Regions from separate parts of the Roseibium sp. SCP15 genome, predicted to be linked through region 1. Evidence: riboswitches for the same ligand, from Rfam matches in the RefSeq annotation. Region 1 holds a riboswitch; each other region holds the start of a gene.
What was found. A riboswitch is a leader RNA that binds a small molecule or an ion and turns the genes downstream of it on or off. The one in region 1 is predicted to bind thiamine pyrophosphate.
Positions count from the first base shown of each region.

Region 2: linked by a shared signal. The riboswitch ahead of thiO (glycine oxidase ThiO) and the one ahead of ABLO27_RS16225 (hydroxyethylthiazole kinase) in region 1 are both predicted to bind thiamine pyrophosphate.
Region 3: linked by a shared signal. The riboswitch ahead of thiC (phosphomethylpyrimidine synthase ThiC) and the one ahead of ABLO27_RS16225 (hydroxyethylthiazole kinase) in region 1 are both predicted to bind thiamine pyrophosphate.
Region 4: linked by a shared signal. The riboswitch ahead of thiB (thiamine ABC transporter substrate binding subunit) and the one ahead of ABLO27_RS16225 (hydroxyethylthiazole kinase) in region 1 are both predicted to bind thiamine pyrophosphate.

Region 1 covers NZ_JBDZYI010000003.1:506,597-514,268, forward strand. The annotation lists gene ABLO27_RS16205 (SDR family oxidoreductase) at 82-861, shown strand; gene ABLO27_RS16210 (OmpP1/FadL family transporter) at 935-2,224, opposite strand; gene ABLO27_RS16215 (TRAP transporter substrate-binding protein) at 2,841-3,953, opposite strand; gene thiD (bifunctional hydroxymethylpyrimidine kinase/phosphomethylpyrimidine kinase) at 3,955-4,761, opposite strand; gene ABLO27_RS16225 (hydroxyethylthiazole kinase) at 4,794-5,567, opposite strand; TPP riboswitch at 5,636-5,746, opposite strand; gene ABLO27_RS16230 (Lrp/AsnC ligand binding domain-containing protein) at 5,883-6,119, shown strand; gene ABLO27_RS16235 (hypothetical protein) at 6,167-6,577, shown strand; gene ABLO27_RS16240 (DMT family transporter) at 6,643-7,644, opposite strand.
Region 2 covers NZ_JBDZYI010000001.1:743,162-750,833, reverse strand. The annotation lists gene ABLO27_RS03440 (CoA-acylating methylmalonate-semialdehyde dehydrogenase) at 1-700, opposite strand, end outside; gene ABLO27_RS03435 (LysR family transcriptional regulator) at 1,003-1,884, shown strand; gene ABLO27_RS03430 (thiamine phosphate synthase) at 1,975-2,580, opposite strand; gene ABLO27_RS03425 (thiazole synthase) at 2,577-3,350, opposite strand; gene thiS (sulfur carrier protein ThiS) at 3,356-3,553, opposite strand; gene thiO (glycine oxidase ThiO) at 3,537-4,514, opposite strand; TPP riboswitch at 4,647-4,772, opposite strand; gene ABLO27_RS03410 (DNA topology modulation protein FlaR) at 4,834-5,358, opposite strand; gene ABLO27_RS03405 (pirin family protein) at 5,503-6,438, shown strand; gene ABLO27_RS03400 (DUF6030 family protein) at 6,407-7,384, opposite strand; gene ABLO27_RS03395 (class II aldolase/adducin family protein) at 7,545-7,672, shown strand, end outside.
Region 3 covers NZ_JBDZYI010000001.1:812,887-820,558, reverse strand. The annotation lists gene ABLO27_RS03790 (FecR domain-containing protein) at 1-333, opposite strand, end outside; gene ABLO27_RS03785 (glycerophosphodiester phosphodiesterase family protein) at 557-1,282, opposite strand; gene ABLO27_RS03780 (YceI family protein) at 1,721-2,305, shown strand; gene ABLO27_RS03775 (cytochrome b) at 2,360-2,944, shown strand; gene ABLO27_RS03770 (YceI family protein) at 2,969-3,526, shown strand; gene ABLO27_RS03765 (fumarate hydratase) at 3,672-5,309, shown strand; TPP riboswitch at 5,430-5,550, shown strand; gene thiC (phosphomethylpyrimidine synthase ThiC) at 5,643-7,439, shown strand.
Region 4 covers NZ_JBDZYI010000002.1:429,339-437,010, reverse strand. The annotation lists gene ABLO27_RS09400 (DUF3995 domain-containing protein) at 24-479, shown strand; gene ABLO27_RS09395 (ATP-binding cassette domain-containing protein) at 549-1,241, opposite strand; gene ABLO27_RS09390 (thiamine/thiamine pyrophosphate ABC transporter permease ThiP) at 1,228-2,775, opposite strand; gene thiB (thiamine ABC transporter substrate binding subunit) at 2,751-3,731, opposite strand; TPP riboswitch at 3,764-3,871, opposite strand; gene ABLO27_RS09380 (hypothetical protein) at 4,050-4,436, shown strand; gene groL (chaperonin GroEL) at 4,705-6,348, opposite strand; gene groES (co-chaperone GroES) at 6,404-6,691, opposite strand; gene ABLO27_RS09365 (LysR family transcriptional regulator) at 6,934-7,672, opposite strand, start outside.

The DNA.
Region 1 (7,672 bases):
ACATACTTCCAATCACGTCATTCCAAAATTCAAGCGTTCTGGTGCCAGCATCTCGGCCCCAGCCTTTTAGGGAGAAAGAACATGGACTTGGGACTCCAGGGAAAGAAGGCGATCATCTGCGCCTCAAGCCGTGGACTGGGAAAGGGCTGCGCCGAAGCTTTGGCGGAAGCCGGTTGCGACATTGTTCTGAATGGCCGGAACGAGGCTGTTCTGGCTGCCACCAAGGCAGCGCTGCAGGAGGCTCATGGGGTCAACGTCACCAGCATCGCCGCGGACGTTTCCACGAAGGAAGGTCAGGCATCCTTGCTCGCTGCATGTCCTGACCCGGACATTCTCGTCAACAACAACGGTGGTCCTCCGCGGCGCGATTATTCCGAACTTGATCGTGATGCCCTGCTGGAAGGGGCCGTGCAGAACTTTGTCACGCCGATTGAGCTCATTCAGGCCGTCGTTCCTGGCATGAAGGAGCGCGGTTTCGGCCGGATCGTCAACATAACCTCTCTCTCTGTCAAGATGCCCATAGAAGGGCTGGATCTTTCCAGTGGCGCGCGTGCCGGTCTCACCGCTTTTCTGGCTGGTGTGTGCCGTCAGCTTGCTCCGCACGGCATCACCATCAACAATCTGCTTCCGGGCAAAATGGACACCGATCGCTTGAAGGGCGGATTTGAACGCTCCGCACAGCAATCCGGAAAGAGCGTCGAGGCTGTCCGCGCGGCGCAAGCCGCCGAGATTCCGGCCCAGCGTTTCGGCAACGCCGAAGAATTTGGCCAGACCTGTGCATTTCTTTGCTCGCGGCATGCCGGATATATCACCGGTCAGAACCTGCTCATGGATGGCGGCCTCTACCCCGCAGCATTCTGATTTCATCACCTATCTGAAAATGCAAAAAGGCCGGGGCAACGCCCCGGCCTTTTTTTAACCCTCTGAAATGTAATCAGAACTTGTAGCGAAGTGACGCGGAGAAAATGTTCACATTGCTGTCGACGTCCGCTTTGTAGGTGCCAAGAGACGCATTGTAGTCCTGATGTCCCGGACCAATATCAATCTTGGTGGATTCCGGAATGAGATGAGAATACCCGATATCGAATGCCAGGTGGTCATTGAGCGCGTAGCTTGCGCCAGCTGAAAGCCACCAGCGATTGTTGTCCGGGAGGCGGGTTGAACGGATGTCCTCATCAATCGGCGAGATTTCGTAAGCAAGACCGGCGCGAAGGGTCAGCTGTTCATTGAAATCATATTCGCCGCCAAGCGAGAAAAACCAACCATCTTCATAGTTGAAGTGAAGCGTTGTTATCGTCGCTCCATTTGAATCCAGCTCTGCCCGAGGAGACTTAAGCCGGCTCCAATTGGTCCACTCGACCGTACCCAACACACGAATCTTGTCCGTGATGCTTTGCTTTGCCGAGATATTCACCATATCCGGCGTCATCATTCCAAGGCCGATAGCGTAGGTTCCAGCAGCTATGCCACTGGTTGGAACACCGCTTGGCAGGATCAGGTCTCCGTCAAGGTTGTGTCCTATCGCAGACCGGTAACCAACACCGATTTCAGTGCCTTTCCAGGGTTTGATGGTAATGCCTGCAGTCGCACCGAACGAAATATCGTCGCCCTTGATTTCGTTTGTTCTCGCCCCTCCGGAAAACGGATCAGCGGTTTTCAGGCTGACATCAATATACTGACCTTGAACGCCTGCCGCGATGGCGATCATATCATTGACTTGATAGGTTACGGTTGGATTCACATTCAAAGAAAAGACTTTTGAAGTGCGTGAATAGTATTGCCCTGCCCAGCTAAAGTCCGGCTTGGTTGTCAATCCAAATGGAGCGTTGATACCCAAACCGAACACAAGCTGGTCATTCAACCGATACGCCGCATAGGAAGCCGGTATCCAGGCATCACTGGCAATATCGCCACTTCCCGCGGTCGAACCGGGTATCGTGAATCCATTGCCTGAGAATGTTCCGTCGATGTCGGAGTAAGGCAGGATTATCGAATTGTGCGCTTCCACCGTCAGGCCTTCTCCTGCGCCCATCAGAGAAGCCGGGTTCCAGAACATCGAGGAAATTGAGTCGCTCGTTGTCCCGTATCCCGCGAAAGACATTCCTTGATAGTAGGCGCTTTGCTCACGAAGCGCGAAGCCGCCTGCATGCGCAGCACTCGCAACCATGGATAGCGCGATTGCCGAAGTCGTTATTAGAAGTGTTTTATTCTTGGCCCAGACCATGCGTTTTCTCCCGTCCCCCTCCCACCGGAGGAATCATGAACTCTGGCAACAGGATTTCCGAAGAACGCCTCCTATTTCAACTCTCTCAAAAACTAAAACTGCTTGATCAATTCATATGCTGCAACGCAAAATATTATGTAAAACTCACGGCTCTTCAGAATTCATCTCGCCAAAACCCAAAAAAACCTCGCGTTCCAGTGCTGTTTGCCACCAACTCGACTCACTCCGACTCATTTGCCCAAAAAATAGGCAGTCGACTCGTGAGTTTCCGTTTACGTAATTAATTCCTGCAACGTTGCGGCTTTGCCACACGTTTCCTAAGGGAATGTGGACATATTGTGAGACAAATCCGGGCGATTCATAGGCATTTCAGACAATCCCGAGAATAAGGCTGTCACTGGATCCAAGGCGCTATATCAATGCTTTAAATTATACTTAAAGACGATTGACCTGCCCAGGCACTGATCTTCCGGAGCTTTGGGTGCCGCTTCGCGGCACCGTCTGCGTACTTGTTGGCAGCGTTTCGGGATTTACGTCAGCGGCGGCTTGTCAGAGACTTGAATAGACCAATCGCGTTGAGCGGATGCCGCGGCGGTCTACACCGCGGCAGGCAAAGTCAGCTGCTGCCGTCACGGGCAGCCATGAAGCGTCGCATGGCAACGTCGCTCCATGGCGCCAAGCGCCGTCTGGCTGCCATGTGGCTTTCATAAATCCGTTTGCTGAGCTGATCGCGCTCGCCCGTTTCGGCCAGTACGATAGCTGCTGTTTCGCGCAACGCACTCAGCACTTCGTCCGGATAAGGTTTGACGGTCACACCATCTTCTTCCTGAAGAAGCTGGAGGCTGCCGGCATTTTGCCAATCGCTCTCCGCCAGGGCTCGTCCGTTTTCTGCCCTGCAGGCTTCCAGCACAATCGCCCGCAGCTCTTCCGGCAAGCTATCAAGCGCAACCTGATTGAAAATCGCTTCGCCGGTCCCGTTCGGTTCGTGGAAACCAGGTGAATAGTAAGATTTGGCAACCTTGTGGAAGCCCATCGCGCGGTCCGACCACGGCCCCAGAAATTCCGTCGCGTCCAGAACACCACTTTGAAGTGCCTGGAACAATTCGCCGGGTGGCAGGCTGACAGGAGTTGCCCCAAGCCGCCGCATGACCTCACCGCCAAGTCCCGGCATACGGATCTTCAGGCCCTTCAGGTCATCAAGGCCATTGATGTCCTTCTTGTACCACCCGCCCATCTGAACGCCGGTGTTCCCCGCCATTACGGGCTTCAGGCCAAAAGGGGCGTAGAGCTCATCCCAGAGAGCCTGGCCGCCCCCCTGTTCGATCCAGGCGATGTGTTCATGCGGCAACAAGCCGAAAGGAATGGCGGTGAAATAGACCGATGCTGGAATTTTGCCCTGCCAGAAAAAGGACGCAGTGTGCGCCATCTGAGCCGTGCCGGCCGCGACCGCGTCGAATACACCGAGTGCAGGCACCAGTTCTCCAGCCGAATAAAGCCGTATCCGGAAACGGCCAGCGGTCATTCTGGCCACCTGATCGACAATCCGCTGTGCTGTGACACCCGGTCCAGGCAGGTTCTTGGGCCAAGATGTCACCATTTTCCACTCGACTGTCGCCTTTTCCTCCGCGATCGCCGGAGCAGCCAGTGCGGCGCCCCCCGCTGCGACTGAGCCCCCAAGTAACGCCCGACGGGTGACGGGATTTTTTGACAGGCAAGACTTGTCTGACATGTCACATGCTCCAGAAGCGGTAAAAATGATGAACAGGGCCGTGGCCGGCACCAATCTCGAGCTGGTCAGCCGCCGAAATGGCAGCATGGATATAGGCCTTGGCCGCTCTCATTGCGCTTTCCAGATCGCTGCCTTTGGCGAGTTCGGCTGCGATTGCCGACGAAAGCGTACATCCGGTACCATGGGTGTTGTTTGTCTGGATGCGCTCTGCATGCAACCAGATGGCATTGCCGGCCGCATCGAAAAACAGATCCGCACTCTCTTCACCGGTTCCATGCCCTCCCTTGAGCAGAACCGACTTGCAACCGAGCCTCAGAAGATCCTCTGCTTGTGAGAGCATCTCCGTTTCATTGGCCGCAACCTCCGTTTCGAGCATCCTGGCGGCTTCATGCAGGTTTGGCGTTATGACATCGGCGAGCGGCACGAGAACGGAAATCAGGCTGGACACGGCACTGTCGGCCAGCAACGGATCACCGGACGCTGCCACCATCACCGGATCCAGCACCACCGGGCCAGTTGTGTGTGCCTCCAGTCCGCCTGCAACCGCCTCGATTATCTCGACGCTGGAGAGCATACCGATCTTGGTGGCATTGACGTTCAGGTCCGAATAGACCGCATCCATCTGGGCACGTACGAAAGCGGGCGGGACATCTTGAATGGCACTCACACCAAGAGTGTTTTGCGCCGTGAGAGCGGTCAGCACACTGGCACCGTAAACACCATTTGCCGAAAACGACTTGAGATCAGCCTGTATTCCGGCCCCGCCGCCGGAATCGGATCCTGCTATGGTCACCGCGATGGCGGTCATGTGTCTCTCCATTTTTGAATGAGAAAAGGAACTCAGGCCGTTTTCAGCCGCATTTCGATATCGTTCGCCGTGATGGAATAAAGGGCATCGAGCAGTTCCGGCACCAGACTTCCCGGCCCTCCGGCACGACTTGCGGCCAGTTCTCCGGCGATATTGAAGACCGACAGCCCGCACGCCGCGGCCAGGGCGGTGTCTGCCTCTACACAGGCAAAGGCAGCAAGCACGGCTCCACCGGCGCACCCTGTCGCCGTTACGCGCGCCATCAGAGGATGACCGTTGCGCAGGCGGAAATCTTCTCCCAGGCTCTCGATCTTGTCCTCAACTCCCGTCACCGCCAGCACGGTGCCAGCTGAAATCACGGCATCGGCTTCGGACCTTTGCGGAAAAAGGGCAACCATTTCCGCTTCGTTCAGGCGCAACAGGTCCGGCTGGAAGGCCATCAGCTCCCTTGCAAACGCGCAACGCACTCCAGACCGGTTCACGAACACCGGGTCGATACTGACAGGGCGCCCTGCTGCCTTCGCCGCCTTGATGGCGACCGGAATGGCTTCCCGACGGCTTTCATCCAGCGTACCGAGATTGATGAGCAGAGCATCCGCGCTTTCGGCGAAACCTGCGACTTCGTCCTTGGCGATGGTCATGGAAGGCACGGCGCCAAGCGCCAGCAAAGTGTTGGCCGTAAAGGTTTGTGCAACGGCATTGGTGATCGCGTGGATGCGCGGTGACTTCTGCCGCACCCTCATCAACAGGTCAAAGACAGTTTCCGGCGAAAGGTTCTGTGTGGAAGCTGCAACGGTCAGGTTCATGCGTCTCCTCCGAGTGGCTCCGGCTGCAAACCGGAAGTTTGATCAGGAGAGAGAGCTGTGAATGCCCTGGCAATCTGCATCTCAAATCCCTCCGCCGGCATCACCCGGATCAGGTTCAAGGAGTTGGCCGTACGCCTCTCAGCCCGATCCAGGATCGCCGGGCACCCCCATGAGATAACAGCACTGCTACCAAGGCGAACCCGTCATTGCAAGACCGTGCGATGGTCGCAGGCTGCATCAACGATTGACTGCGGACAACAGATAGGCGATGTCCTTGGGCACCATTCCGCAACGATTTCATTTCCGGAGCATCGCATGACCCCGTTTTTCGTTATGATCAAATGCCAGTTGGGCAAGACCTATCAGGTTGCCAACGCGATCGCCGACGCGGAAATTGCCTCGGAAGTCTATTCCACCAGTGGCGACTACGACCTTCTGGTGAAGTTCTACGTCGATAACGACGCCGATATCGGCCACTTCGTAAACGAGAAGGTTCACCCGATCGACGGCATTCAGGACACCAAGACGATCATTACCTTTAAGGCTTTCTGATTTTTCGCCTGACGCATTCTCCTGATCTGGAGACAATGGAGGCCATCATGCATTTTTTGAAAATTTCAGCCCTGGTCATGGGCTTGGGCACATTTTCCCTTGCCTCGGCTCCGCCGGCAAGCGCACAAGGCATGCCGCCCGAGCAGATCAAGCAGATACTGGATGTGACCAAGGCAAGCTGGGTTTCCTTTCGTGACTGGGAAGGCCAGCAGCTGATCTACTTCACCCATCTGGAAGCCTGGAAATGCGGGATCGACTATGTCTTTTACGGACTGAATGATGGCCCTCTGGACCAGATGTGGGAACTGGACGCATGCGATCCGGACAACCCCAACGCGGTTCTGAAGGAAAAGCCCTATATCGAACTGCCCGCAGGCTCGACGAATTCCATCAGCGTACAGCTGGTCTTTCCCGACGGCTCCAAGAGCGCCGTCGAGACATTCCACTACAAACCGTAGAAGAACCGCTGGGCTCCTCCCTGGCCTGTCCTAACTGAAGAAGCCGTTACGGATGTTCTCTACGGTCATGATTTCGATGGCGAAGACGCGCGGCGCGCCTTGGTGCGGTCGAGACCGAGCCGGTGTTCGCGGTAGATGACGAACACTCCCGCGGCGATCACGATCAGGGCTCCGATCACCACTTCCGGGACAGGAATTTCGGAAAACACCAGCCAGCCCACCAGGATCGCCCACAGCATGTTGACGTAGTCAAACGGGGCGATGGTGGAAGCGTCGGCAAACCGGTAGCTCTGTGTCAGAAGGATCTGGCCGACACCACCTGCAAGTCCGATCAGAACCAGCAGGCCTGCCGTTGAGAGATCCGGGACCACCCAGCTGTGTCCCGGAAGGACATATCCGAGCGGCAGGGTAAGCAGCGAAAGCACCGTGGAGGCGCCGGCAAACCAGGTCACGATCGTTGACGTGCGCTCGGTTTCGCACAATTTGCGAACGGTGATCATGGCAAGGGCAGCGAACCCGGCCCCCAACGCCCCCGCCAGTGCGCCGAGTGTTGCAGTGCTGTCCAGCTGGCCCTCACCCAAATGCGGCGACAGAACCACCAGAATGCCCAGGAACCCTACCCCAACGGCGCTCCAGCGATAAATTCTGACCTGTTCGCCAAGCAGAAAGAACGCCAGCACGACCACAATCAGCGGCGTCGCAAAGCCGATGGCCGTCGCGTCCGGTAGCGGCAGCAAATAAAGCGCGGTGAATGAGCAGACCATGGCTGAAAGACCGACGGTCGCCCGTGTCAGGTGTCCCTTTGGGTTGCGGGTCTTGAAGGCCAAACCGAGCTCTCCACGCAGAGCAACCATGAGAAGAACTGGAAACAGACCGAAGAAGTTACGTGCAAACACCAGCTGCCCGATCGGTACGGTCTCCGCGGCGATCTTGAGCGCAGTGGCCATGACGAAGAACGTGATCGTCGAGGCCAGCTTCAAGGAGATGCCGAGAAGTGGAGCCTGACGGGTCATGCCCGAAGGCACGGCGGGACCGGCAAAACGGGATTTGAGGCTGGTGAACGCCATGAATGTCATCCGGGGCCGGCGCAAAAAC
Region 2 (7,672 bases), on a different contig from region 1:
AGACGTATTGCGCGATCGGGGTGGAACCGACGAACCCGACAGCCTGGATGGCTTCATCGTCGCAGATTGCATCCACCGCGCTCTTGTCGCCGTTCACGACGTTCAGGACACCTGCAGGAAGACCGGCTTCGATCATCAGCTCCGCGAGCATGATCGGCACGGACGGGTCGCGCTCGGACGGCTTCAGGATGAAGGCGTTACCGCAGGCGATTGCCGGACAGAACTTCCACATCGGGATCATGGCCGGGAAGTTGAACGGTGTGATGCCGGCAACAACACCAAGCGGCTGACGCATGGAGTACATGTCGATACCCGGGCCTGCGCCTTCGGTGAACTCGCCTTTCAGCATGTGCGGTGCACCGATGCAGAATTCAGCGACTTCCAGACCACGGATCACGTCGCCCTTCGCGTCCGGCAGGGTTTTGCCGTGCTCGCGGGAAAGCGCTTCGGCCAGCTTGTCCATGTCACGGTTGAGAAGCTCAACAAACTTCATCATCACGCGGGCGCGGCGCTGCGGGTTGGTCGCTGCCCAGGCAGGCTGTACCTCAACCGCGTTGGCGATGGCTGCATCCATTTCAGCCTGGCTGGCAAGTGCGACCTGAGCCTGGATTTCGCCAGTGGCCGGATTGTAAACGTCGGCATAGCGACCAGAGGTGCCTTCGACGTGCTTGCCATTAATAAAATGACCGATCTTCTGCATCTGAGTATCTCCCGTGATGTCAGGGCCTGTCAGCCTGCTGCCGCATGACCCGTCTTATCGTCCGGATCTTTGTCGCTTTTATTTTTGCAATATACAAGATCCAGTTTTCCGCATCTGTTGTGCATTTTTTATAGTTATGGCATTTGAATGAGTTCAAGATTTCAAGTCACTGCCGGATGCAATCCGGCGGTCCATGCCAAGAAAGTGCCTGTTAGCGAAGCTTCGCCCGCCAAAAAGCAATGACAAGTGTGACCGGGTGATCCCTTCGACCGCCGGGAAAGTAACATGGGAAGTGAATGGAAATGAACTGGGATGATATCCGCATCTTCCTGAGCATCGCGCGCACGGGACAGATCCTTGCGGCCGCGCGGAGGCTCGGACTGAACCATGCAACAGTTGCGCGTCGCCTGACTGCACTTGAAGAAAGCCTGGGCGTCCGGCTGTTCGACCGATCGACATCAGGCTGTCTCCTGACCGCGGCCGGGACGCGGTTCTTCGATCGCGCGGAAAGAATGGAGGCCGAAGCGGTTGCCGCCGAAGCTGACCTTGGTGGCGACACGCCGGAAATTTCCGGCACTGTTCGTATCGGTGCGCCGGACGGGTTCGGTGTTGCCTATCTCGCTCCCCGGCTCGGCAAGCTCTCGGAAAAACATCCGGGTCTCAAGGTGCAGCTGGTTCCGGTGCCCAGATCGTTCTCACTCTCAAGAAGAGAGGCCGACATTGCCGTTACCATCGACCGCCCGGAAACGGGCCGCCTGGTTGCAGGAAAACTCGTTGACTATGCCCTTGGTCTTTATGCTTCCAAGGATTACCTCAAGGAACACGGAACCCCACAGTCACCCAGCGACCTAAACGCGCACGATCTTATCGATTACGTTGAGGACCTGCTCTACTCCCCTTCCCTGAACTACAGCGCGGACTTTACAAAGAACTGGTCAGCCCGGTTTGAGATCGCTTCTGCGCTTGGACAGACCGAAGCCGTTCGCGCAGGTGCAGGCATCGGCATCTTGCACGATTTTATCGCGCGCGGAGACAGTGCATTGGTTGAAGTTTTGCCAGACATCAAACTCCGGCGGGCCTACTGGATGGTCACCCATGAAAGCTCCCGCCCCTTGCGCCACGTCGCTGCCGTACAAGACTTTCTCCGCGATCAAGTCGCGCGCGATAAAATCATTTTCGGCTAGGAACGCATTTTTTGTCTCGAAGATTTCCTGCACACGGATTGTCCTGATCAAGCCGTTCAGTTCGTGAGAAATACAAGCGGATTGGTTTCTCTAACGCCACTTCTGCGTAACTGAAATCCACTCTTGTGTCCTTGCCTCGGGATCCGGATTCAAGGTGATGTCCGTCACGACGGCAGCACTGTCCGCGCCGTTCTCGAACACGCCCTCAAGACGTTCAGGATTAAGTCCACCGATCGCCACAAGCGGCAAACCACCAATCTGCTGCTTCCACCTGCCGATCTTTTCGATGCCCTGCGGCGCCCATTTCATCTTCTTCAAAATGGTCGGATAAACCGGGCCCAGCGCCACGTAGTCCGGGTCAACTGAGAGCGCTGTATCCAGTTCTTCGCCGTCATGTGTTGAAACACCCAGGCGCATCCCCGCGTTTCTGATGGCGCCAACGTCAGCCTCCGCCAGATCTTCCTGGCCGAGATGGACAAAGTCGCAGCCCTCATCAATGGCGAGCTGCCAGTAATCGTTGATGATCAATTGGCAACCGTGCTCTTGGCAGATTGTCTTTGATGCTGCGATTTCCTTACGGAGCAACGCTTCCGGTTTGTCCTTGATGCGCAATTGCACCAACTTGACGCCAAGTGGGATCAGCCGACCGATCCACTCGGAACTATCCACGATCAGATAAAACGGGTCGAGTTTCATTCAAATACTGCCATGCCAATTACGGGAGTTGAGGGAACGGCCATGTCACGCGGCTCCAGTGGCTGTGCTTCGAAGGCCTGATACCCCGCCTCGACCGCCTTTGAAAAAGCTTCCGCCATGGCAACAGGATCACCGGCCTTTGCGACGGCTGTATTCAAGAGAGCCGCATCAAATCCGAATTCCATGACCTGGGCAGCGTGAGACGGGCGACCAAGGCCTGCATCAACAACAAGCGGAATGCCTGGGAAATGAGCTCGATAGGCTCTAAGTGCATCCGGATTGACTGGCCCGCGTGCAGACCCGATCGGTGCACACCAGGGCATCAACACCTGGCATCCTGCTTCCAGCAGCCTTTCACCGACAACGATGTCATCCGTGGTGTAAGGAAAAACCTTGAAACCGTCTTCGCTTAGAATTCCTGCAGCCTCCACCAAACCAAATACATCCGGTTGCAAGCTGTCATGGTGGCCAATTACCTCCAGTTTGATCCAATCTGTTCCGAACAGCTCCCGTGCCATCTTTGCTGTGGTCACGGCCTCTTTTACAGAATGACACCCGGCAGTGTTGGGAAGCACGCGCACATTCAGCTCGCGGATCAGATCCCAGAACTTGCCGCCAGCACCGGTTCCCGCAGCTTCGCGGCGAAGGGAGACAGTCAGTATTTCAGCACCAGATCGCTTTGCGGCATCTGACAGGATCTTCGGAGACGGATATTGCGCTGTTCCCAGAAGCAAGCGGGAAGAAATCTCTTCGCCGTAAAATTCAAGCATGGCCCTCACCCTCCCTGCATGGGAGACAGGATCTCGATCCGATCCCCTTCAAGAAGCTCGCAGCCGGCACGCTCTTCAGCCGAAACTAGCTCGCTGTTGCGTGCAGTTGCGAGAAAATCGTGTTCGTAGGCCAGTTCATCCAGAAGCCCCGAGAGGGTCGAACTGGTCACCTCCTGCTCTTCGCCATTAATGATGAGTTTCAAGGGTTATCTCCTTGGAGGATTGGAACAGGGTTTCGGCTGCCTGCGCCGCAAAGTGTGGCGCCAGCAGGAAACCGTGCCGGTAGAAGCCATTCAGGCTCAGAACCCGGCCGTCAAAGCTGATGCGCGGCAGATTATCGGCATACGCCGGGCGAACGCCAACGCCTGTCTCAATGATCTTGGCTTCAGCGAAAGCAGGATGAAGGCTGTAGGCAGCGTTCAGCAGCTCCATGGTGGAGCGAACGCTGACCGGGCCGTCGTCGGCGCTCTCGATCATTGTCGCCCCGACCATGAAGTGATTATTTTCCCGGGGGACGACATAGACCGGGATGCGTGGATGGAGCATTCGAACCGGCCTGGACAACGTGACCTCGGGCGCGTGCAGGATCAGCATTTCTCCGCGTACCGCCCTGAGGTTCTTTTCCTTTGACGCCATCCCAATGCAGTTGGCGACAAAGTCCGCGTCCACACTTGGCTCTTCTGACCCGAATATTGTTCTGACGCCCAATCTGGAAACTGTTTCTTCAAGCTCGACCAGAGCCCTGCGTGGATCAAGGTGAGCTTCTTTCGGGAAGAACAGACCTTTGGAAAATCTCCTCTCAAGGTCAGGCTCAAGTGCGGTTATCCCACCCCCGTCCAGCCACTCATAGCCACCTGTTCGCCCTGCAAAGCGATTGAGTTCCGCGGTGTCACGAGGTGGGGCAACCACCAGCGTTCCGTGATGTGAAACCGTGCCAGGCAACGCATTCGCCCACCAGTCGACCGAGCTTTTTCCGTAAACGAGAACGTCTTCCTCGGCATTTTCACGCTCGCACCACGGCGCCAGCATGCCGCCTGCGAGCCAGGAAGCGCTGCCGGACAAGTTTTCCCCGACCTCAAACAAGGTGACTTCGGCACCCCGTTTGCGAAGTTCGAATGCCAGCGACAGGCCGGCAACTCCTGCCCCTCGGATCAGGACCCTCATATCCTCGCACCTGCGTCTGAGACACCTTGCACGACGTTTCACTCCAGCAAGACCGGCGAAGGGCCTTGCATTCTTGTACATCAGGCTGTCGGGGATGCGCTTGACGATATGCGCCGGCCAGTCGGTCCTCGCGCTTCATCAGGGCCACCATCCCTTCGCCAGCATGACCTGGATCAGGTTCTTCGGGTCCCTGCGCTGTGCGTATAACCGCACCCTGCAGCATCTCAGCCCCATGACGGGACACCCCGGGTGAGCCCTGTTTGTGCCGGTGGGATGCGCCTTCTGTCAAGGTATCTCAGCGTGTGTCCGGTCCCTGTGTTCAGGTTTCCGTCGTCAAGCCATCCAGAAAAGCACGTGTCTCCTTGAGACTGGAAAACTTCAGAACAGTCAAATGCGGCGGAGGAGCTGTGTAGATCCGCAGCAGCTTGGCACGTGCGCTGTGCCGGGTGCGCCAAATAAAATGAACGAACTCAACGGTTTGGCCGTTGAAACGCTCCGGACACCCTTCTGGTAGATCGGGTCGGTTCTGGCCGTAGTATTGAATTGAGCGTTTGAGAACTCGAAAAATCCGCAACCAGACCGGCACATCCAACCAGATGAAGGTGTCCGCCCGGTCAACCCTTTCAGCGTAAGTGCTCGAATGGCCACCTTCGAAGATCCAATCGCTCTTCATGTGAACCTGATGCGTAAGTGAATCCTTTTCCTGTCTCGGTCTTTCCACCCAACCCGGCAGCCAGTGAATGTGGTCCATGTTGTAGACAGGCAAGCCCGTCCGCTCACCAAGCTGGTGCGCAAGCGTGCTTTTGCCCGAGCCGGGGCCACCGACGATCATCACGCGTTTCATGAAACACCTTTTGGCGATTGAGGGCCCGCAGTTATACGCCCTTCTGATTGAAAGAAAAGATGGAAACAGACTGTTCAATGGACACTTACGAACCTGCGACCCTATCTATCCGGAAGACGCGCTTTTGACTGCAAGGAGAGGCAGATGAGCTGGCTGAACACCCCTGACCCTATCCCGGGCAATGCTGCAAGTTGCGATCCGATTGATACGATCATCGTTCCCCGGACATCGGACCTGGGCGGTTTCCATGTCCGCCGCGCTCTGCCGTCACCGCGACGGCGCATGATCGGCCCGTTCATCTTCTTCGATCAGATGGGACCAGCGGAGCTTCTTGTTGGTGGAGGTGTCGATGTTCGGCCACATCCTCACATCGGCCTCGCAACGGTGACTTATCTGTTTGAGGGCGAAATGTATCACCGGGACAGTCTTGGAACGGAAATCGCAATCTCGCCAGGTGCGCTGAACTGGATGAGCGCAGGCAAAGGTATTGTTCACTCGGAGCGGGAACGCCCGGAGCGCAAGCAGGAGGCACGGCAACTGTTTGGCCTGCAAAGCTGGGTTGCCTTGCCGAAGCATCTGGAAGAAGGCGATCCGACTTTCCAGCACTTTGGAACCGAACAGCAACCAGAGTTTGCGGATAAAGGCGCTTCAGTGAAGCTGATTGCCGGAGATCTTTACGGCCACAAAGCGCCGGTGAAAACCGCTTCGGAAATGTTCTACGCCGATATTTCGTTGGAACCCGGGGCGAAGATCCCTCTTGATGCCGGCTGGGAAGAACGTGGCCTTTACACCATCTCCGGACAGATCTCGATTGCCGGACAGGCTTTCGATCCGGCGCAGTTGCTTGTCTTCAAGCCGGGTGACCATCTGGTGATCGAAAACCAGTCGCATGCTCCGGCACGGTTCGTCGTCCTGGGCGGTGAACCGATGGACGGAAGGCGTTACATCTGGTGGAATTTCGTATCTTCCTCGAAGGAGCGCATCAAACAGGCCAAGGAGGATTGGCGTCAGGGTCGCTTCGATACGGTACCGGGTGATGAAACGGAGTTCATTCCGCTGCCTGACCGTCCCGGTCCTTAGGATCGCCCATATTGCTCCAACCACTTTCCAATGGCGGCGCAACCTCAAAACGGTCGGCGGGCCGGATAAGGTCCGGTTCGCCGAAGTTCAGGATGATGTTCAGGCGCTGGTTTGCCAAAGGGTCTCCGGTCAGGTTTGGGTCTTCCGGTGCAACCGACAGCTGGACACCTCGGTACGTCGTTTCAAGCTGCCTGAAGTCTGCAATTGCCTGCCGAAAGCTATCGGGAACCGTCCAGCCATATCTGGCGGCGAGCGCATCAATCACCAGCCAGACCGCTTCCTGACCAATTTCCTTCTGGCGCGCGTCTTCGACCGCGAGCTTGAGACGCAGATAGTCGATCTTCTCCTCAGATGGTCCACGAAGGAGGAAAAACAGTGTGGTTGAACCAAAATCGACGCTTGGTGTCGTGAGTGGCACCAGATCAGACGCACATTGCCATCGCCCTCTTTGAAATGGCGCCTTGATCCACCCCTTATTCTCCAGCCCCAGGGCATGCAGCTCAGCGCATAGCTGATCCGGCTTGCCCAGAAAACCGCGCTTGAGTTTGGCATCCAGTTCCGGCGATTGGCTGAGCAGAGCCGTTTTTGCGCCTTCATCGAGCTGCACAAGCGGGTCGCCATAAGCCGGATCGTCTTCGACATGTTCGAGCGCCAGCTGCTTTTGGTGCCAATAAAATGTGCCAACGGCGAACCCTATTGCCAACAATGCCAGAGTTCCCCAGACGTAGAATGGAGTCACTGAAGGTCTTTGAGTGTCCTGATCCTGGGATTGTTCCGGCCTTTGCTGCGCCATCCTCAGGTCTGCACCGGCATCCTGATCAGCCCAGCGCGGCCCTGTTCCACGCACTGCTTCACGTTGCTGAACACCGTGATGGCGACTTTGCCTTCGTGCACCGGCACCAGCGTTCTGCCATAGCATCTTCAGCTTGTGCGCAAGTCCGGACATTCAACCTCTGTCAACGTTCCCCGCAATTGGGGCGTGTATTTTCGTTTTATCAGCGCAATGCCTTGAAAAGGCAACAGGAACACTGTCATTTAAGCGCCGGTCACGCGTCCCTGACCAGACCGCTTCCTTTTCCTCCAGATTTGAAGGCCCGACGCCTGACATGGCTTCCTTTCCCGACGACACGGCGGACCTGCGCCAAGACATCATCGAAACCGCCCGTGCCCTGCCCCGGCTTGGTCTCACCAAAGGCACCTCGGGCAATGTCAGTGCACGCACAAAATCCGGTTT
Region 3 (7,672 bases), on a different contig from region 1:
TTCCTTACCTCGGCCAATGATTATGCGTCCACGACCGGTTTTCACCTTCCAGCCTCGTTGGATCTGCATCCCTTTTTGTGCAGCCAACTTCTTTCCGTCTTCCGCCTCGAAGGTCACACGTCCGATGACCCGCTCAACATACCAATGCCAACCATTACGAGCCCCCTCGCCTTCGGCTGAGTGCGCGTCAAAGGAAAGGAGAAGCATTGTTGCAAAGGCAATGACAATCAATGCGAGCTTCCGCGCCAGATCCAGCGAGAAATATCCCGATGCAGTCCGATGAACAGACTTACACCGATCGAAACAATCATCACCTACAGAACTGATATTCATTGCAAACCCCAACGAACTGGCAGGAAGGTCAAGGCAGAAGAATACCAATCGTTATTTAACCACTTCTAAATACTTATAATAAACACAAAGAACAATCATATTAACAAAATTTATTAAAATCTTATCTTCCTTCAATATACTCAGAAAAACTCAATCAAAACACTCATTTATTCGGTATTTATTTCGTTATTCCAATTCTCTTTCTCTTTGTTCATTCTCTTCGCTAGTCTAATACCAACATCTTCGTGTTTTTCTCTACATCCCTGAAAACCTCGACATGGTCGATGTTCATCTGTTCGATACCGCAGCGGACGGCTTTCTCGAACACGGCGCGATCAGCTCCGGCATAAAACAACTGCGTCACCAGCCCGGCCTCCCTGGCTTCGGCGACCAGGTTTTCATCGAAACAATCTTCGTGAAACTCCAGAATGTGCGCTTCCTGGGCAACGGCGCGTTCGACCGACCCGACATGGGCAAACAGCACCATGCGCTTGAGGTCAGGCACCTTTGCCCGCGCTTCTGCCCGAATGGACTGATCGAATGAGAAGGTCCACGCGTCATTCAACATGCCGCGCACGGCCAACATGTCCCGCACCTCACCCGGATCGCCTTCCTTGATCTCGACATAGGTTCCAATCCGGCCTTTGCATCGATCCAGAAAAGTGTCAAAGCGCGGGACGCGCTCTCCGGCGAACTCCGGGCCGAACCAACCGCCTGCATCAAGCCGGTCGATCTCGGAAGAATGCATATCGGCAAACCGGCCGCTGCCGTTGGTTGTTCGATCCACCGTCTCGTCGTGCATGACGTAAAGCACCCCGTCCTTTGACGGCCTCACGTCGAACTCGACCACATCCGCGCCAAGGTCGATGGCCTTTTCGAGTGCCACCAGCGTGTTTTCCGGCGCAGCAAGGCACGCCCCCCGGTGACACACTATGACTGCCTGTTTCACGATTGATTCTCCTTCATCTCCAGACAATGCCTGGAGTCACGTTTGGCTGATGGCGCTTTGGACTTGAGGGAAACTGTTCAAACAGATGCACGCGATTGGTGATGGAATGATGACACAACAATTTTCTTCAATAATTCAGCCCCTTGCCTCTCCACAAGACAAACTGCAGATGTCCAAGCTACTCAACTGGAATTGATTCTTCAGTTACCCGACCTTCAGTTTACCCTCGTCGGGCACCGGATGTGCACCTTAACAAGGTGGACAGGCAAATGTCTGACTTCAATGACGGAAATGAGAGAAAGCCGGCCAGAGCGACAGACGTGGAATTGTTCAGCCAACACGAACAGACAGTCAAATAGCGCTCGCGTTTTTTTTACATATATCTGGCTGGCAGCGTTCATGAGCGAACGCTCCCGAAACAGTCAAAGAGGTTTGATCATGATCCGTTTTGCAGCTTCAGCGCTTGCTTTGTCCCTACTGGCCGGAACCGCCGTTGCCGAACCTGTCGCCTATGATTTCGACAAGTCTCACGCCAATTTGTCCTTTACCTACAATCACCTTGGATACTCCACCACAGATGGCCGTTTCGGCAACTGGGAAGGAAACCTCCAGATCGACAAGGACACGCCGTCCAATTCTTCCGTCGAGTTTACCATCGACATCGACAGCCTCGACACCTTCTGGGCGGATCGGGACACTCACCTCAAGAGCGCCGACTTCTTTGATGCTGCAAAGTTTCCCAAAGCAACCTTCAAAAGCACCAAGGTTGAGCAAACCGGTGAAAACCAGCTGGAAGTCACCGGCGACATGACTATTCGGGACATCACCAAGCCGGTCACCCTCCAGGTTCAGGTGACCGCAATGGGTGAACACCCCATGGCCAAAAAAGAAGCTGCCGGCTTTGCCGTTACGACCGTGCTGAAACGGTCTGACTTCGGCATGGACAAGTATGTTCCCTATGTCAGTGACGAAGTGAACGTGACTTTCCACGCAGAAGCGCTTACCGCTGCTCAGACCAACTAAAGAAAACTCTCCGGAAGCCGGTTCCGACCGGCTTCCCTTTCCAGGGAACAGGCCATGCTGCGCAATACAACGACAGGGTATGGGCAAATAGCCATCTTCTTCCATTGGACGATGGCTCTCCTGATTATCGGCATGCTTGCTTTTGGTCTTTACCTGACCACGCTGCCGCAAACCGACCCTGCGACTTTCCAGCTTTTCCAGCTGCACAAGTCCATCGGGTTTGTGGTTCTGACGCTTGGTGTGCTGCGGTTGGTCTGGCGCGTGTTCAATCCGTCACCAAAACTTCCCGAAGGCATGCACCCGCTGGAAAAAATCGGGGCGCATCTTGGTCATGTCGGTCTCTACGCACTTATTTTCGCCATGCCGATCACCGGCTGGTTCATGGTGTCCGCTTCGCCTTGGGGCATTCCGACAATTCTGTTCAATGTGCAACCAGTACCTCACTTGCCGGTTCCTGAAATTCTGGGGTCCAAGGAACAGGCAGAGAGCTTCTTCAAACTATTGCATGCGTATGGTGCCTACCTGCTGATCGCACTGATCGTGGTACATGTCGCCGCAGCACTGAAGCATCATTTCATTGCCAGGGATGACACGCTGAGGCGCATGGTCTCCACGGCACCTGCAAAAAATGACACCTGACAGAAAGCTTTAGGAAAATACTACATGGCTCTGAAAAAACTAGTATACGCCCTCCCCATACTGGCCATCTCGACGCTCTCCGGCCCTGCGCTTGCAGACACATGGACTGTCGACCCGGCGCAGAGCACGCTTGGCTTTGAGGTCAATCAGGCCGGCAACACGCTTGCAGGTACCTTTGCCTCCTGGACCGCAAGCATCGATTTTGACCCGAACGCACCGGAAGCTGCGAAAATTTCCGCCGAAATCAATCCGGCGAGCGCAGCCACCGGCAACCCGCAGTTTGACGGCACGTTGCCAGGCAAGGAATGGTTCGACGTCGACGGGTTCCCGGCTGCGGAATTCAAGGCAGACAGCGTTTCGCTGGTCGAAGGAAACAGCTACCGTGCCAGCGGCACCGTAACCATCAAGGGCGTTGCCCATCCTGTCGATCTGGATTTCACCCTGCAGATTGACGGCGACACGGCAAAGGCCGAAGGCAAGGCTACCCTCAACCGACTGGACTATCAGCTCGGCGCAGGTGTGGGCACTGATACAGTGGGCGATATCGTGACCGTCACCCTGGATCTGACCGCCACGCGGTAATCCGGCAAACCTGGGGTCCGACCAATTGGGCAGGCCACGGCACTTGGCGTCCGTGGCCTTTTTGCCGTATGAGAACACCACTCATTGCTCCAGCGTAGCCGGTTCGCACTCGGATCGGCAGAAGCCAGATCAGGAAAGCTGTCCCATGAACGCTCCCGTCACCCCTCCCGACTATCAGCACAGCGCTCTTTTCCCGCAAAGCCAAGACGAAACGCCGTATCGCAAGCTGACATCCGACCATGTCAAAACTGCAGAATTCAACGGTGAAGAAGTCCTGATGGTGGAACCGGAGGGATTGCGCCTGCTTGCCGAGGAAGCCTTCAAGGACATCAATCACTATCTGCGCCCGGGCCATCTGGAGCAGCTGAAGAAGATTCTGGACGATCCGGAAGCAACCGAAAACGACAAGTTTGTCGCGTTCGACCTTCTAAAGAACGCCAATATCGCCTCGCATGGCGTTCTGCCGATGTGTCAGGACACCGGCACCGCCATCATCATGGGCAAGAAAGGCCGCCGTGTCTGGACCGATGGTTCGGATGATGCGGCGCTCGGCCAAGGTGCCCGCGATGCGTATTTCAAGAAGAACCTTCGGTATTCACAGCTCGCGCCGCTTTCCATGTTCGAGGAAAAGAACACCAAGAACAACATGCCGGCACAGATCGAGCTCTATGCGGAAGGTGAAGACGCCTACAAGTTTCTTTTCATGGCAAAGGGTGGTGGTTCCGCCAACAAGACCTTCCTTTTCCAGGGAACGCCGTCGCTGCTCACTCATGACCGGCTGGTTGAGTTCCTGAAGGAAAAGATCCTGACCCTCGGCACGGCGGCCTGCCCGCCTTATCACCTGGCCATCGTGGTTGGCGGCACATCGGCGGAGCTGAACCTGAAGACCGCCAAACTTGCATCCGCACGTTATCTGGACAACCTGCCAGCCGAAGGCTCCGAACTCGGTCATGCGTTCCGCGACACGCAGCTTGAGCAGGAGATACACAAACTGACACAGGCAACCGGCGTCGGCGCCCAGTTCGGCGGCAAGTACTTCTGTCACGATGTGCGTGTCATTCGCTTGCCACGCCACGGAGCCTCGCTGCCGATCGGCCTTGCCGTTTCCTGTTCCGCTGACCGCCAAGCCGTCGGCAAGATCACCAAGGACGGTATCTTCCTGGAACAGCTTGAGATGCATCCGGAAAAGTACCTTCCGGAAGTTACCGACGATCACCTTTCCGACAATGTGGTGAAAATCGACCTGACACGGCCGATGCCGGAAATCCTTGGAGAGCTCTCCAAACATCCGATCAAGACGCGTCTGTCATTGTCCGGTCCACTCATCGTGGCGCGCGACCTTGCGCACTCCAAGCTGCGCGACAGGCTGGAGGCCGGAGAGCCCCTGCCCGACTACATCAAGGACCATCCGGTTTATTACGCGGGCCCGGCCAAGACCCCGGAAGGCATGCCGTCCGGCTCCTTCGGGCCGACAACGGCAGGGCGAATGGATGCTTATGTCGATCAGTTCCAGGCGGCCGGTGGCTCCATGGTCATGCTGGCCAAAGGCAATCGCTCGGCGCAGGTCCGCCGAGCCTGTCAGGCTCATGGCGGCTTCTACCTCGGCTCCATCGGCGGCCCGGCCGCCCGTCTTGCCCAGGACTGCATCAAGAAAGTCGAAGTGGTCGAATTCGAGGAACTCGGCATGGAAGCCGTCTGGCGGATCGAGGTCGAGGACTTCCCGGCCTTCATCGTGGTCGATGACAAGGGCAACGACTTCTTCAAGGAACTCAACCTGAGCTGAGATCCGCCAAATTCCGCAAGACACGCAGGCAGCCATCCGGCTGCCTGTTTTTTTGCCGCGGCTGGACTCATGGATCGCCGCATCAGGTGATTGACAGAATCGTTCTTCAGCCAATACGCTCCGGCCTTGCAGGGGAGCCCCGCTAAGGGGGCTGAGAGGTGGACATCGCGCAAGCGGAGTGAAGCGACCCTTTGAACCTGACCCAGGTGATACTGGCGTAGGAAGCATTCAGAGCGGGCCGCTATTCGGTCGACCTTTCATGGTCAACAGCTCCCCTTTCCTGCAAAAGCATGACGACGGGTCTTTCTGAGCAAACAAAGCTAGGAGAGAACCTTGACCACTCCCTCAGTTGACATCACGACCGGCAGCCTGCCGGCCTCCCGGAAGGTTTACGTTTCCGGACAATTTCATTCGGACATCCGTGTTCCAATGCGTGAGATCGGCCTGCACCCGACGGCCGGAGAACCACCGGTTACAGTGTACGACACGTCTGGCCCCTACACCGATCCGGAGGCAACCATCGATATTGCAGCCGGCCTTGCCAGGACGCGGCGTAACTGGATTTTGCAGCGTGGTGATGTCGAGGAATATGACGGACGCACCATACAACCGGCCGATAACGGCTTCGTATCGGCTGAAAGGCTCGTGCCAGAGTTTCCGGATACACCACGTCCCTTGCGCGCAAAGGACGGCCGCCCGGTCACCCAGCTCGCTTATGCCCGCGCCGGGATCGTAACTCCGGAAATGGAATACATTGCCATCAGGGAAAATCAGAAACGCAAGGCGACGACCGAACGGGACGGAAACGATTGGGGCGCACACATTCCCGATCTGGTCACGCCGGAATTTGTGCGTGACGAAGTTGCTGCCGGTCGTGCGATCATTCCGGCAAACATCAATCACCCGGAAAGCGAGCCGATGATCATCGGCCGGAATTTTCTGGTGAAGGTCAACGCCAACATGGGCACGTCCGCCGTCACTTCCTCCATGGCGGAAGAAGTCGACAAGATGGTGTGGGCGATCCGCTGGGGTGCGGATACCGTGATGGACCTTTCAACGGGAAGAAACATTCACAACACCCGCGAATGGATCATTCGCAATTCACCGGTTCCGATCGGCACCGTCCCGATCTACCAAGCGCTTGAAAAAGTCGGTGGTATCGCCGAGGACCTCACCTGGGAAATCTTCCGTGACACGCTCATTGAACAGGCAGAGCAAGGTGTCGATTATTTCACGATCCACGCAGGCGTACGGCTTCACATGGTGCCGATGACGGCTAACCGGGTGACCGGAATTGTCAGCCGTGGCGGCTCGATCATGGCCAAGTGGTGCCTGCATCACCACAGGGAAAGCTTTCTCTACGAGCATTTCGCCGAGATCTGCGACATCTGCCGCGCCTACGACGTCTCTTTCAGTCTCGGCGACGGCCTTCGCCCAGGTTCCATCGCCGACGCAAATGACGAAGCGCAGTTTGCCGAACTCGAAACCCTGGGTGAACTCACCAGGATCGCCTGGGACAAAGACTGTCAGGTCATGATTGAAGGACCTGGACATGTCGCCATGCACAAGATCAAGGAGAACATGGACAAGCAGCTGGAGTGCTGCCACGAGGCACCGTTCTATACGCTTGGACCGCTCACCACGGACATCGCACCGGGCTACGATCACATTACCTCCGGCATCGGCGCGGCAATGATCGGTTGGTTCGGTTGCGCCATGCTTTGTTACGTCACTCCCAAGGAACATCTGGGTCTGCCTGACCGCGATGATGTCAAAACAGGAGTGATCACATACAAGATCGCGGCACACGCGGCTGATCTTGCCAAAGGTCTTCCCGGCGCTCAGGCACGCGATGATGCGCTTTCACGCGCTCGGTTCGAATTCCGTTGGGAAGATCAGTTCAACCTGTCACTGGACCCGGACACAGCCCGGGACTTTCACGATCAGACATTGCCGAAAGAAGCTCACAAGGTGGCGCATTTCTGCTCCATGTGCGGGCCGAAGTTCTGCTCGATGCGGATCAGCCACGACATTCGCGCGGAAGCCCAGAAAACGGGAATGGCTGAAATGGCAATGAAGTATCGCGAGGGTGGTGATCTCTACATGCCGGTCACCGAACAGGACACCTGAATGAGGCAATTGCCGGGGGCTGGCGTCTTCAGTCTCCGGCAGTCACATTCCGAGAATCACTCCGGCCGCGTATGTTCGAAAGGCCCCATGCACGTTACCGTGCCTATTTTTCTGAAGAGAATTTCAAAAAATCCGCTGACAGGTTCAAAAATCAACAGTCAGCCAGAACATTGGCATAAATATCAGCATCTTTGACGAGATTTGTCAGGACAACAGACCGATCGAGCATAATT
Region 4 (7,672 bases), on a different contig from region 1:
TATGGTTGTCGTCGGAGGTTCAAGTGGTCACGTCAGTTGCAAGTGTTCTTTTTCTTGTTTTGGCCGGGATTTCGGCTTTGCATCTCTATTGGGGCTTTGGAGGACTTTGGCCGGCGCGGGACGAAGCATCCCTTGTGCGTATGGTGGTCGGGGCAAAGGGCATGAGGCAAATGCCCGGTAGAACATTGACCGTTCTGGTTGCTGGGCTGATTGCGATTGCGGCGATCTTGCCGCTTTTGTCTGCAGGCATTCTGAACAATCCAGTCGCGACTGTTCTGCCGTCCGGGCTGCTTCCAACAATTCTGAGTTTGTCGCTTGCAGGAATTGGACTGATTTTTTTAGGAAGAGGTATCTTGAGCTATACGCCGTACTTCTCTCGCATGCAGGCTGAAGAGCCGTTCAAGACGCTCGACAAACGGTACTACGCGCCGCTGTGCCTGGCTTTAGGCGCAGGTTTCATGGTCCTGGTATTTTCCTAAGGGAGCCGATCTGATTCTGCGAGGCGGTTCGCACACGCGCGTCAAACCGTTCTGACCGTAAGACGAGTTTCAACCGAGATAATCGCGAAGGGCAGGGGGCGGGTTCTCGAAGAGCTCGGATGTGGGCACAGGCGGATGTGCGATACCATCCGCCACCAACACCGTCCGATCCGCGATCCGGCGGGCGTCTTCGGGCGCATGGCTGACCATCAAAAGCGTCGTGCCGGTTTCAACAGCAAGGGCTGAAACCAGATCCAGCATTTCAGTTTTCAGGGCAGGACCCAGGGCGGCGAAAGGTTCGTCCAGCAACAACAAGTCCCGTTTCTGCACCAGAACGCGGGCAAGCGCCGCACGGCTTTGCTGCCCGCCGGAGAGCTCTGAGGGCCTGCGTGTTCCCATGCCGGTCAGGCCGACGCGCGCCAGGGCAGCCTGCACCTGGCTTCGCTCGTCCACAGACAGTTTCCCGCTGGGCCGCAGTCCAAGGGCGACATTCTGTTCTGCGGTCAGATGAGGGAAGAGATTACCGTCCTGAAAAAGCATGGCAATCGGACGCTTGCCCGGAGAAAGGGTGGTGATGTTCGTCCGCCGCCAGAAAATATCACCGCGAACGAGATCACGGAAACCTGCAACTGCTTCCAGAAGTGTCGATTTGCCTGCCCCCGATGGGCCAATGATCGCGACACGGTTCCCGGCCTTTATCGCCATGTTTGCTTTCAGGGTGAAACCGCCGTTGGTGATACTGCATTCGTCAAGCTTCAGCATGCCAGCGTCCTCCGCGGTCCAGGAGCCAGAAAACGGTCATGGACAAAACCAGCAGTAGCAACGCCCCACCTGCAGCCGCCTGCATCTGGTAGGCCCCCATCAGGCGATAGATCTGCAGCGGCAAGGTTGCTGTCTCCGCATTGGCAAAAAAGGTGATAACGCCGAGGTCGCCCATCGAAAGAGCCGCTGCGAGCCCGGCGGCAAATCCGATTTGAGGGCGCATACGGGGGATTAGGATCCGGGCAAAGAACATTCTGCCCTCCATGTTCAGAGAAAGAGCGAGCCGACCATGACGCTGGACGGCATCGCGCGCGGCCGGAACAAGGATGCGAAGCGCGAAGGGCAGTGCCATCACTGCATTCACAAGAGCGGTAACCGGCAATGCAAGCGAGGTCGGATCAACCAGCGGCCGAAGCACGATGAACAATCCCGTGCCGATAACCAGGGGCGAGGCCGCAAGCCCAAGAATGCCGCTGATATCAACCCATCCGTATCGCCCGGTGGCGATGGTCGCTGCCATGGGCAGCGCCATCAGCAAAAGGACCGCGGTGCTCATTGTCGCGACTGCAAGCGAGGTCATGGCCGCCTGGACGACGACCAACGGCAATGAGACAAGTCCAGTGAGCCCAGAGATCACCACCGATACCAACGGCAGGAGTAGAAAAATTGCAGCAAGCGCAATCCAGAGTGTGTCGGCAATTGGCTTCCCGCCGTCCCAGCGGCGAACGGCACGGTCAAGGCCGGCGCCAAAGCCGTCACCTCGAGAGAGTTTGAGCGCGGCATAGGCGGCGGCAGTCGTCAGGACGAGTTGCAAGGCTGACAGCATCGCGGCCCGGCTCAGATCAAAGTCATAGGTGAATGCCTGATAGATCGCGAGTTCGATCGTCGTGGCCCGGGGGCCGCCACCCAGGGTGAGTGCAACTGCAAAGCTGGTCAGACAGATAGCGAAAATCACGGCCAGAACGCCAGGCAGGATCCTCGCCAGCATTGGCAGCTCGATGAGCCTGAACATTGAACTGCCATGACACCCCAGTTGCGCAGCCAGTCGAAACCGTTCCGAGGGAATTTCCTGCCACCCCTGAAGGATCAGTCGCGTGGCCAAAGGCAGGTTGAAAAAGACATGAGCCAGGACAACACCGTGCAATCCGTAAATGCGGATCGGTGGCAGTCCGAAGAAGCCCAATGCGTCAGAAATCCATCCTGCGCGCCCGAAAACCTGGAGCAGACCGATAATGGCTACGATAACGGGAAGGATGAAGGGGGCACCCAGCAGTGCGATCAGCACACTTCTGCCGGGGAACCGCCGTCTCGCCAGCGCGCGGGCAACAGGGATCGCCAGTCCGGCACTGATCAGGGCGGACAACACCGCCTGCGTAAGCGTGAAGCGCAGCGCTGCCCAGTCAGCCGGGCCAAATCCTTGCCCGGCTTCCGCACGCAGCGCGATTGCTGCCAAGGTGCCCAGGATCAGCGCGGCGACAACAGCCGCCGCCGCGATCCCCGGGAACGGATTTACTGGCTGAGCGCGCCCAGCCATTCCGCCAACGCTTCCTTCCGCATCTTGGCGGCTTCATCAGCTCCGAGGAGCAGGGACTTTTCCGGAGTGTGCAGCGTTTCGAAGCCCTTTGGCAGTCCACCCTCCGGAGTGATCGCAGGATACATCCAGTTCGTGGTCGGAATGATCGACTGGAACGTGTCGGAAGTCATGAACTCCAGGAACTGGTCGGCGAGCTCCGGTTGGTCGGTGCCTGCCAATTTTGCAGCAACTTCGACCTGCATGTAGTGACCTTCGTCAAAGGCGGCGGCAGCCTTGCTGGCATCGTCTTCGGCAATCAGGTGGTAGGCGGGGGAAGTGGTGTAGCTGAGCACCATGTCCGCTTCACCTTCGAGAAAAAGTCCGTAAGCCTCTGACCAGCCTTTGGTGACCGTGACGATATTGTCCGACAGACCTTCCCAGATTTCCGGAGCCTCGTCGCCATAAACTGACTTGACCCACAGCAGCAGGCCAAGCCCCGGAGTTGAAGAGCGCGGGTCCTGAATGAGGATCTTGGTGTCGCTTGCTGCCAGATCGCGGAAATTGCCGGGAACAGCAGCGTCCTTGTTATGAACGAAAGCGAAATAGCCCCAGTCGTAAGGCACGAAGGTTTCGTCGTTCCATTCGATCGGCAGTGAAAACTCCGCATTGATGGAATGAGGCGCGAAGAGACCGGTTTGCTTGGTGGCGGCAATCAGATTGGTGTCCAGGCCAAGCACGATGTCTGCGTCTGAGTTTTCACCCTCCAGCCGGATGCGGGACAGAAGGGCAGCGCCGTCCTCGACGCCGACAAGGTTCAGCTCGCAATTGCAGACGGCTTCAAAGGCTTCCTTGACCTGTGGGCCCGGCCCCCAGTCGGAAACGAAGCTGTCATAGGTGTAGACGGTCAGCTGGGGTTTATCGGCGGCAACAGCCGATGTTGCGCACAAAAGTCCCGCAGCAAAGAGCAGATGTTTCATATCATCCTCCATTGCGGCGAGAGGGCAAGGATGGATGAAACCGCTACCTTTCCCTCCGCCGGTTCTAGCCGGTTCAGGTTCAACGGGTTTGCCAGAATGGCATCTCAGCGCGAAAACCTCACGCACCCCGAGGTAAGGCCGTGATTATCTGGAAATGAGAACGAGTACAACAGGTTTGATTAGCTCTAATCGGCAATTACTCAGGCGCACGAACAAAAGAGTCCTCAAGGGTTGCGCAGTGGCAAGATTTGAGGCTCACTGCTATCTAGCGTTGAATAAGTTGCATTTGTTCAATAATGAGAAGCGCCGAGAGAGCATATGAAGAGTGGATTATCCAGAAGCCGATTTCTTCTGATCGCTTCAATTCTGCTGAGCCTTTCTTACACCAGTTACATCTTTGATGTTCCGCACCATGCTGCGGGAAATGTATTCTTTTTCGAAAACACCACACGTAAACAAATTCCGGTAATCGCTCAAGGCACTCGCCATGAACAATCAGGAGTCACACCAGTAGACTTTGGTTTTTCTTTGGAGGGCTGGGTATCAGAGCCGACAATGACGGGGTTTTCTGCAGGCCGGTACGATTCATTGATCAAAGAAAACAATTTGCTGCGCGAGTGGGTTGAAGCAATTTCGGTTGGCTTTCTGTCAGTCACCGCATGTCTGATAATTATGTTTGTTTCTGGTGTTCGAATTTCATGGTGATTGCAGTTCGGTAAATACGGAGTGCTAGCCACTTTGCACGGGCATGTTTTTGTTCACTGGTATCGCAGAGGCTCAGATTTCTAGCGAAGACATGTAAGTGGAACTGCCTGAAAACTGCCTAGTGCGCCTATCTTCGAGTTCTGGACTTCCTAGTCGCCGAAGTCGCCTTCTGTTTCCCAAGTCAAGGCGAGCTAAACAGATGGCGACAAACACAAAAAGGGCGACCCGAGGGCCGCCCTTTCCATAAAGCTTGTGAGCTTTGGGCTTCTTAGAAGCCCATGCCGCCCATGCCGCCCATGTCGCCGCCCGGCATTGCCGGTGCTGCGTCTTTCTTCGGCAGCTCGGCAACCATGGCTTCGGTGGTGATCAAGAGACCGGCGACGGAAGCTGCGTCTTGCAGAGCAGTACGAACAACCTTGGTCGGGTCGATGATGCCAGCTTCGATCATGTTGACGAATTCTTCGGTCTGAGCGTTGAAGCCGAAGGTGTCGTCGTCGTTTTCCTGGATCTTGCCGACAACGATGGAGCCTTCGACACCAGCGTTTTCAACAATCTGACGGATCGGAGCTTCCAGAGCGCGCAGGACGATCTTGATGCCGGCTTCAATGTCGGAGTTGTCGGAAGACAGAGCAGAGACAGCTTTCTTCGCACGCAGCAGAGCAGTGCCGCCACCCGATACGATGCCTTCTTCAACAGCAGCGCGGGTTGCGTTCAGAGCATCGTCAACGCGATCTTTTTTCTCTTTCACTTCGATTTCGGTTGCACCGCCAACGCGGATAACTGCAACACCGCCAGCAAGCTTGGCCAGGCGCTCCTGGAGCTTCTCACGGTCGTAATCGGAAGTGGTTTCTTCGATCTGCGCCTTGATCTGACCAACGCGGCCGTCGATGTCTTCCTTGGAACCGGCACCGTCAACGATGGTGGTGGTTTCCTTGGTGATCGCGACTTTCTCGGCAGTGCCGAGCATGTCGAGGGTCACGTTTTCCAGCTTGATGCCGAGGTCTTCGGAGATCACGGTGCCACCGGTCAGGATAGCGATGTCTTCGAGCATTGCCTTACGACGATCGCCGAAGCCCGGAGCCTTGACAGCAGCAATTTTCAGGCCGCCGCGCAGCTTGTTGACAACGAGAGTTGCCAGTGCTTCGCCTTCAACATCTTCAGCGATGATGAGCAGCGGGCGGGAAGACTGAACAACAGCTTCCAGGATCGGCAGCATGGCCTGCAGGTTGGAGAGTTTCTTCTCGTGCAGCAGGATGTACGGCTTTTCCAGGTCAGCCAGCATCTTGTCAGCGTTGGTGACGAAGTAAGGAGACAGGTAGCCGCGGTCGAACTGCATGCCTTCGACGACTTCCAGCTCGGTTTCCAGAGACTTGGCTTCTTCGACGGTGATGACGCCTTCGTTGCCAACTTTCTGCATTGCTTCGGCAATGTCCTGGCCAACCTGCACGTCGCCGTTGGCGGAGATGGTGCCGACCTGTGCAACTTCTTCAGAAGTGGTGATGGTCTTGGAAGCAGCTTCCAGAGACTTGACAGCTTCAGCAGCAGCAAGATCAACGCCGCGCTTCAGGTCCATCGGGTTCATGCCGGCAGCAACAGCCTTGGCGCCTTCCTTGACGATAGCCTGAGCCAGAACGGTAGCAGTGGTGGTGCCGTCGCCAGCGATGTCGTTGGTCTTGGAAGCCACTTCACGCACCATCTGTGCGCCCATGTTTTCGAACTTGTCTTCCAGTTCGATTTCCTTGGCAACGGAAACACCGTCTTTGGTGATGCGCGGTGCGCCGAAAGCCTTGTCGAGAACAACGTTACGGCCTTTCGGGCCGAGGGTTACCTTGACGGCATTTGCGAGGGTGTCCACGCCTTTGAGCATGCGCTCACGGGCGTCGGAGGAGAATTTTACTTCTTTAGCAGACATGTAGTCGTCTCACTTAAATTGGAATGATATTGAGATCAGAAGCGGTTCGCTGTGATTAAGCGATCACGCCCATGATGTCGGATTCCTTCATGATCAGGAGGTCTTCACCGTCGATTTTGACTTCGGTGCCGGACCACTTGCCGAACAGGACGCGGTCGCCTGCCTTAACGTCGAGAGCTACGATCTCGCCGTTGTCTTTGCGAGCGCCGGTGCCGACAGCGATGATCTCGCCTTCCTGCGGCTTTTCCTTCGCGGTGTCCGGAATGATGATGCCACCGGCGGTCTTCTCTTCAGAGCCGACGCGGCGAACTACGACACGGTCGTGCAGTGGACGAAATGCCATAAGACTGTTTCCTCTCATGAGCGCGCCCCACGCAATTGGCAGCGCGCGAGACATGATAAATGGGTTGACTTGCACGGGAGGGATCCCTCCCGCAGCTTCTTAGCACTCCACAAAGGCGAGTGCTAACAGCGCCATCGATTTATGTAGCCAGGCTCTGGTTGTCAATGCTTTATGAGGAGAATTTAATGTCTGCGGGCACCAGCCTGCATGAGCTTGGTAAATGCGGCGATGTTAGGGCGAATTTAACCGGTTTTCGCTCTCAGGGCCGCAAGGCAGGATCCGACCTCGGCCAGCTGATCTGCCGACGGGGATTCTGGCCGGTGAACCAGATAGCACGGCAGCGGATAGATGTCTTTCCCGATCAGTCGCAATTGACCGCTTGCCAGGTAGTCTTCCAGAAGCAAAAGCGGAAAGAGGCCGCGCCCTCCGCGCTTCAGCAGATAGCGAAGGCCCATCAGGCAATTGCCCAGGAAAAGATTCTGCTTGAAAGAGGGATCAATCACAGCATCGACATGACGCTGATACTGTTTCCCGAGGTCCAGATTGATGAAAGGCGGTTCGCCGGACAAAGCCTCGTTGCACTGCGCCTCGACGCAAACCAGCCTCTCTGGAGGAAGTTCGAGAAAGGAAACCTTCTGCTCTGTAGGCTTCTCATGGGTAAGGGCAACGTCAAGCAGGTGGCTTGCGACCGCTTCACTGACATTAGCGACGTGATCGAAATTCAGCGCGAATACCAGCTTGCCGAAGTTTTTCTCCAGATGAATGGCAAGGTCGACAAGAAGCGGATCCCAGATACTGAGTTGCGCGCCGATCCTCAGGGAGATCCGGTTCGACACCCGGTCCGGAAGTTCCGTGGAGGCGATTTTCCAGAGTGAGATCATTTCTTCGGCGAATGGACGGAATTCCTGGCCAAACTCGGACAGAGCCGTCCCGCTGGCGCCACGTTCAAACACCCGGTTGCCGACGGCATCTTCCAGCGAG